Regions from separate parts of the Novacetimonas hansenii genome, predicted to be linked through region 2. Evidence: predicted binding sites of a transcription regulator. Region 2 holds the regulator's gene; the other holds the start of a gene.
The links. Region 2 encodes HrcA, which represses chaperone genes, less so after heat shock. Its sites were predicted from a motif close to GTTNGCACTCNCNNNNNGNGAGTGCNAAC; they were not measured.

Region 1: IFJ82_RS12200 (co-chaperone GroES) is a predicted target of HrcA. The motif match lies at 2,049-2,077, and genes of this name have one in related genera.

Annotation. Positions count from the first base shown of each region.
Region 1 covers NZ_CP062147.1:2,794,872-2,798,288, reverse strand. Annotated here, with positions in the region: gene IFJ82_RS12210 (S-methyl-5'-thioadenosine phosphorylase) at 1-568, shown strand, start outside; gene IFJ82_RS12205 (dienelactone hydrolase family protein) at 1,029-1,691, opposite strand; gene IFJ82_RS12200 (co-chaperone GroES) at 2,165-2,455, shown strand; gene groL (chaperonin GroEL) at 2,514-3,417, shown strand, end outside.
Region 2 covers NZ_CP062147.1:73,160-76,576, forward strand. Annotated here, with positions in the region: gene IFJ82_RS00315 (aldo/keto reductase) at 84-968, opposite strand; gene hrcA (heat-inducible transcriptional repressor HrcA) at 1,215-2,285, opposite strand; gene rph (ribonuclease PH) at 2,544-3,272, shown strand; gene rdgB (RdgB/HAM1 family non-canonical purine NTP pyrophosphatase) at 3,269-3,417, shown strand, end outside.

The DNA of each region.
Region 1 (3,417 bases), 810 kb from region 2:
TGACCAGTTCATCGACCGCTCTTTTGCGCGTGAAAAGACGTTTTTCGACACAGGCTGCGTTGCCCATGTCGGTATGGCCGACCCGCTATGTCCGCGTATCGGTGACGTGCTGGAGGGGCAATGCCGGGCGCTGGGTCTGGATGTCACGCGCGGTGGCACATATCTGGTGATGGAGGGGCCGCAGTTTTCCACCCGTGCCGAAAGCAACCTGTACCGGTCCTGGGGATGCTCGGTCGTGGGCATGACCAACATGCCCGAAGCCAAGCTCGCCCGTGAAGCGGAGATCTGTTACGCCACCGTTGCCATGGTAACGGATTACGACTGCTGGCATGACGACCATGACAGTGTGACCGTCGATGCGGTGGTCAAGGTGATGCAGGAAAACTCCAGCCGGGCGCGTGCGCTGGTGCGTGCGGTCATCCCGCAGTTGGGCAAGCCGCGTGGCCCGTGCCATGCCGGGTGCGACCGTGCACTGGAACATGCCATCATCACCGCACCCGACCGTCGCGATCCCGCCCTGCTGGCAAAGCTTGATGCGGTTGCGGGACGCGTGCTCGCACGGGGCTGAGGCAGGTCCTGCCCGTCCCGTGCGGTCTATTGCCGCAGGGGACGGGACTTTTGGACGTCTTGGACGTGATGTGGGCAGAGTATTGCGACAGGGGCAACCGGAAGGCGGGCAACAGGAAGTTTCGGGAGAGCACCTGAAAAAGCCGTCCCGGAGTTCCTGGCGGTCTGTTTGCAAGGCGTCGCCTGCTTAACAACAAGGCAACGACTCAAGAGATTGTCTGAAAACACATCATTGATAAAAAAACAGGAAAAGTTTTTGGGTGCCGCCTTTTTTTAAAAAGGCGGCGTCTTCTGAAGCTTTTTAGAAAAGGCTTCACAAAAAACATTTATAATTTCAGTAGGTTATCAAGTATAACTTTCAAACAGTCTCTCAAAAAATCTTTTCCACTTCCTTAAATCAAGGGGGCTGCCAAGCCGCAGTCGCGGCATCCCGGTCGCATGCCCCCCGCAGGGTATTGCGCCTACAGCCAGTGTTCAAAGAAGCTGAGGGTGCGTTGCATCGCCAGCGTGGCCGCCGTTTCGTTGTAGCTGCTGCGGTCGGTGCAGCCGAACCCGTGGTCCGCACCTTCATAGACAAAAATCTCGATATCTTCGTGCGCTGCGCGGATGGCGTCGATGTCCCCGGCAGGGATATGGGCATCATCGGCCCCGAAATGCAGTTGCACGGGACAGTTTGGAACCCGTGCGCGTTCCGCCGCGATACCGCCTCCATACCATCCCACCGCCGCGGCGAATGTGGTGGTGCGGCATGCCGCCTCCCATGCCAGTGTGCCGCCCCAGCAGAACCCCATGACGCCCTTCTTTTCCGTTGTCAGCACATCGGCGGCGGCGGCAAGGTCAAGCAGCGTGCCCGCAAGTGGTACCCGCGCCCGCAGCGCCAGCCCTTCCTTCATCCCCTCGGCGGAATAGGGCAGGATGGCGTCGCGCTGCGCACGATCGAAGATCGCAGGGGCGATGACCTGATATCCTTTGGTCGCCAGTTCATCGCAGACCGCGCGGATATACGGGGTAATGCCAAAGATCTCCTGCACCACGACGACGGCGCGCGCCGCATCTGGCCGCCCCGCGCGATAGGCGGACAGTGTGTGCCCGTCCGTGGCGGTAAGGGTGATGATCGATCCCATATATGTCTCCCCCATAATTGATTGGTCATGCGCGATGGAACGGCCCCATGCGACCGTTGGTGAATGCAGGACCTATATCACATCCATGCCTTTGCCTGACACCGGCAGTGCCGGGGGTGTGATGGCGGTGTATCCGGGACTCGGGCCGGGGCGCGGTGGCGCAGGGGACGCATGCAGTCCGTGCGGGCCAGAGACAACGATGTGCAGGAGGATGGGTATTTTCGTAATTCATTGATATATAATGATATATTTGTGGATTTCCTGCCTTTTTCTGGTAATCCCCGCAGGCGTTGGGGAAAGTTGGCCAGGAATCTTGGTGCTTCCCTTGACACCTAAAAGAGGTCTTCCTATCTGCTCTTTAGCACTCTCATGAGGGGAGTGCTAACGCGATGCGGCCTGGCGCGCGCGCCAAACCGGTGGCGTTGCTTAATTCAAGGGCGTTACCTTTTTTAGATTATGGAGCGATCCATCCAATGACGAAATTTCGTCCCCTGCATGACCGCGTGGTTGTCCGTCGCCTCAAGGGTGAGGAAAAGACAGCCGGTGGGATCATCATCCCCGAGACCGCCAAGGAAAAGCCGATGGAAGGCGAGGTTATCTCGGTCGGAGCGGGCGCCCGCAACGAACAGGGCCAGATTGTCGCCCTGGACGTCAAGGCTGGTGACCGCGTGCTGTTCGGCAAATGGTCCGGCACCGAAGTCACGATCGACGGCGAAGAGCTGCTGATCATGAAGGAAAGCGACATCATGGGCGTTGTTGCCTGAGCGTCGTACGCCTGAACCTGATCCGATTACATAACCTTTCCTGACTGGAGAAACTGAAATGGCTGCCAAGGACGTAAAGTTCGGCGATGAAGCACGTCGGCGCATGCTGCGTGGCGTGGATATCCTGGCCGATGCGGTCAAGGTAACACTGGGTCCGAAGGGACGTAACGTCGTCCTCGACAAGAGCTTTGGCGCACCGCGCATCACCAAGGACGGTGTTTCGGTCGCCAAGGAAATCGAACTGGCTGACAAGTTCGAGAACATGGGCGCGCAGATGGTGCGCGAAGTCGCCAGCAAGACCAACGACATTGCCGGTGACGGCACGACCACCGCGACCGTCCTGGCGCAGGCGATCGTGCGCGAAGGCGCCAAGGCTGTTGCCGCCGGCATGAACCCGATGGACCTCAAGCGCGGTATCGACAAGGCCGTCGGCGCGGTTGTCGAGGAACTGAAGAAGAACACCAAGAAGATCACGACGCCTGCCGAAACGGCGCAGGTCGGCACGATTTCCGCCAATGGCGAAAAGGAAATCGGCGAAATGATCTCGCAGGCCATGCAGAAGGTCGGCAGCGAGGGCGTGATCACCGTCGAGGAAGCGAAGGGCCTGCACACCGAACTCGACGTTGTCGAGGGCATGCAGTTCGATCGCGGCTACATCTCCCCGTATTTCGTGACGAACGCGGAGAAGATGACCGTCGATCTGGACAGCCCCTATATCCTGATCCACGAAAAGAAGCTGTCGTCGCTGCAGCCGATGCTGCCGCTGCTTGAGGCCGTGGTGCAGTCGGGCCGTCCGCTGCTGATCATCGCCGAAGACGTCGATGGCGAGGCGCTGGCGACCCTGGTGGTCAACAAGCTGCGTGGCGGCCTGAAGATTGCTGCGGTGAAGGCACCGGGCTTTGGTGATCGCCGCAAGGCGATGCTTGAGGATATCGCGATCCTGACCGGTGGCCAGGTCATCA
Region 2 (3,417 bases):
CTGTTGGTCTGCCCCTGTCCTAGCACCGTCCGGCGCCCACGTCGCCCCCGATCCGCAACACACGCATGACAGCCCGTTCAGGATCAGGCGCGCAGGCGGTCCCATTCCGCGCGGCCATCACGGTCAAGCGCGTCGAATTCCGCATCCGTCAGCACCAATGTCGCGGCCTGCGCATTGGCACGGGCGTGATCGGGGCGGGAGGTGCCGGGAATGGGCAGCATGACCGGCGAACGCCGCAACAGCCACGCCAGCGCCACCTGCCCCGTGGTGACGCCGCGCGACTGCGCCACGCGTGTCAGCACATTATCCCCCCGCGCAAGCCCCCCTGCCGCCAGCGGGGCCCACGGGATAAAGCCGATCCGTTCGCGCGTGCAGTAATCAAGCACCGCCTCAGAATAGCGGTTCACAAGGTTGAAGCGGTTCTGCACCGTCGCAACCGGGAAATACAGCCGCGCGCGCTCGATCATCTCCACCGTGACTTCTGACAGGCCGACATGGCGGATCAGCCCCTGCGCGCGCATCGTGGCGATCTCTTCAAACTGCCGTTCAGGCGTGGTGTCGGGGCCGACGCGGTGAAGCTGCCACAGGTCGATGCGTTCCACACCCAGGCGACGCATGCTCATCATCACACACTGGCGCAGGTAATCAGGGTTGCCCACCGGGCGCCAGAGGTCGGGGCCATGGCGGGTATGGCCACCCTTGGTCGCAATCACCAGGCCCTTGTAAGGCGACAGGGCCTCGTGAATCAGGTCTTCACTGACGAAAGGGCCATAGGCGTCGGCTGTGTCGATGAAGTTCACGCCAAGTTCAGGCAGCAGCCGCAACGTGGCAAGGGCGGCATCACGGTCGGCGGGTTCGCCCCAGATGCCCGGCCCCGTGATGCGCATCGCCCCGAACCCAAGGCGCGCGACCTCAAGTTCACCGCCAATACGGAATGTGCCGCCGGGACGTGATGGGGATACGGTCATGGCGTTACTCCTTGCCTATTTCCACGCAACAGCCTGTCACCTGATGACGGGCACCTGATAACGGGCAGGGAAATGACGGGCTGCACGGACCCTCCCCTGTGCGCACGCTGCCCCGTGCCCCATGCAGGGTACGGCGGGTCAGGGGAAAACCGGGGGGGTCAGAAGTGTCAAGTGAAGCCTGTTTTCAAAAAGCCTTGCAAGGCACCGCCCTGTTCAGGGACGAGGCGGCCGCAGAATTTTCATGTTTCAGCCCAGCATGCGCCCGATCACGCGCGCGGTGTAATCCACCACGGGAATGATGCGCCCGTAATTGATCCGCGTCGGGCCGATGACACCGATCGCACCAACGATGCGGTTGGAATCAGTACGTGCGGGCGCCATCACCACCGACATCCCGGCCATCCCGAACAGGCCGCTTTCCGCACCGATGAATATCCGCACCCCCTCGGATTCGCACGCAAGGTCGAGCAGCCGCAACATCGTCTCCTGCGTTTCCAGCCGGTCGAACAGCATCTGGATGGTCGAAAGCCGCTCGATCTCCGTCACATCTGACAACAGCCGCGCCTGCCCCCGGATGAACAGCGTCCCGCCACGTTCTTCCGCATCACTCCACGTGGCAAGGCCGCTGGCCACCACCTCTGTCGTCAACTGATCGAGTTCGGTACGGTTGGCCGCGATGTCACCGCTGACCTTGTCACGCAGGATGTCGAGCGTCCGGCCCGACAGGTGCGCATTGAGGTAGTTCCCCGCCTCCACCAGCGCAGAGGGCGGCAGGCCAGAGGGGATTTCGATCACGCGGTTTTCCACCTGCCCGTCGGACCCGACCAGAATGACCAGCGCGCGGCCCGGACCGAGGGCGACGAACTCGATATGCTTGATGGTGCCATCGCTCTTGGGGGCAAGGACCAGCCCCGCGGCCGAGGACAGGCCCGACAGCATCAACGATGCCTCCCCCAGCATGTCCTGTAGCGAACGCCCCCGGACCTCCAGCGCGCGGGTGATCGTCTCGCGCTCATCCTCGCTCAGGCTGCCGAACTGCAACAGGCCATCGACGAACAGGCGCACACCCTTTTCCGTCGGCAGGCGCCCGGCAGAGGTATGGGGCGAAAACAGTAATCCCGCCTCGGTCAGGTCGGCCATGATATTGCGGATCGTCGCAGGTGACAGCGACAGCGGCAGGCGACGCGACAGGGTGCGCGATCCAACCGGGTCGCCGGTTTCGACATACTGCTCCACAATTTCGCGCAATATCGCGGCGGAACGCGCATCCAGCCCCGGCGGCAGGGCGGGACGCGAAGACAGTACTCCGATATCCATGGCGTTCTCCCTCCTTGCGCGCAGATATAAACAGCCACGATGTCCCGCCTTCTGATCTGGCGCGGGCATGGGTCGGTGACAAGGATAGGCACAACGTATTGTTGCGACAATCACATGATTGCGCCCCGCCCCCACAATTCCCACACCGGCCCGCGCCCGCGACACACCGGCCGGGGACGGGACTGGCGGGGACGGGACTGGAAAGAACGGGGGTTGCGCGCTATGCCGCGAGACACGATTTCATCGGGAGTTTCCTTCATGCGCCCATCCGGCCGCGCCATTGACGCCCTTCGCCCCGTTTCCATACAGACCGGCTTTGCCCGCCATGCCGAAGGGTCCGCGCTGATCCGCATGGGCGGGACCGAGGTTCTGTGCGCCGCCAGCATTGAATCCCGTGTCCCCCCGTTCCTGCGGGGCAAGGGACAGGGATGGGTTACAGCCGAATATGGCATGCTGCCGCGCGCAACCCACAGCCGTGGCCCGCGTGAGGCCGCAAAGGGGAAACAGGGTGGCCGCACACATGAAATCCAGCGCCTGATTGCACGTGCGCTGCGTGCGGGGATAGATCTGCGGGCCTTGGGCGAAATCTCCATCACGGTGGATTGCGACGTGCTCAACGCCGATGGCGGCACGCGCTGTGCCGCCATCACCGGCGCGTGGGTTGCGCTGCGTCTCGCACTTGACGGACTGGTGCGGGCGAATGTGATCCCGGCCCTGCCAATCACGGCGCAGGTGGCGGCAGTATCATGCGGCCTGACGGGGGCGGGTGCGGTGCTGGACCTTGATTACGCCGAAGACAGCAATGCCGTGGCGGACGCCAATTTCGTGCTGACCGAAACCGGCGGCATCGTCGAAATCCAGGGGACGGCGGAACAGGCCCCCTTTTCACAGGAACAGTTCAACGAACTGATGCGTCTGGCGCAGGTGGGGACAGCACAGCTGTTTGAAATCCAGCGCGACGCGGTGGCGCAGGCGGTGACGGCATGAGCCCCGTGCAGGCACGCGGGCTGCGTCGGGGGGATACCCTCGTCCTTGCCAGCCATAATGCAGGCAAGCTGGTGGAGTTTTCCGCGCTGCTGTCCGGGTATGGGATCAAGGTTATCTCTGCCGCGACGCTGAACCTGCCGGAGCC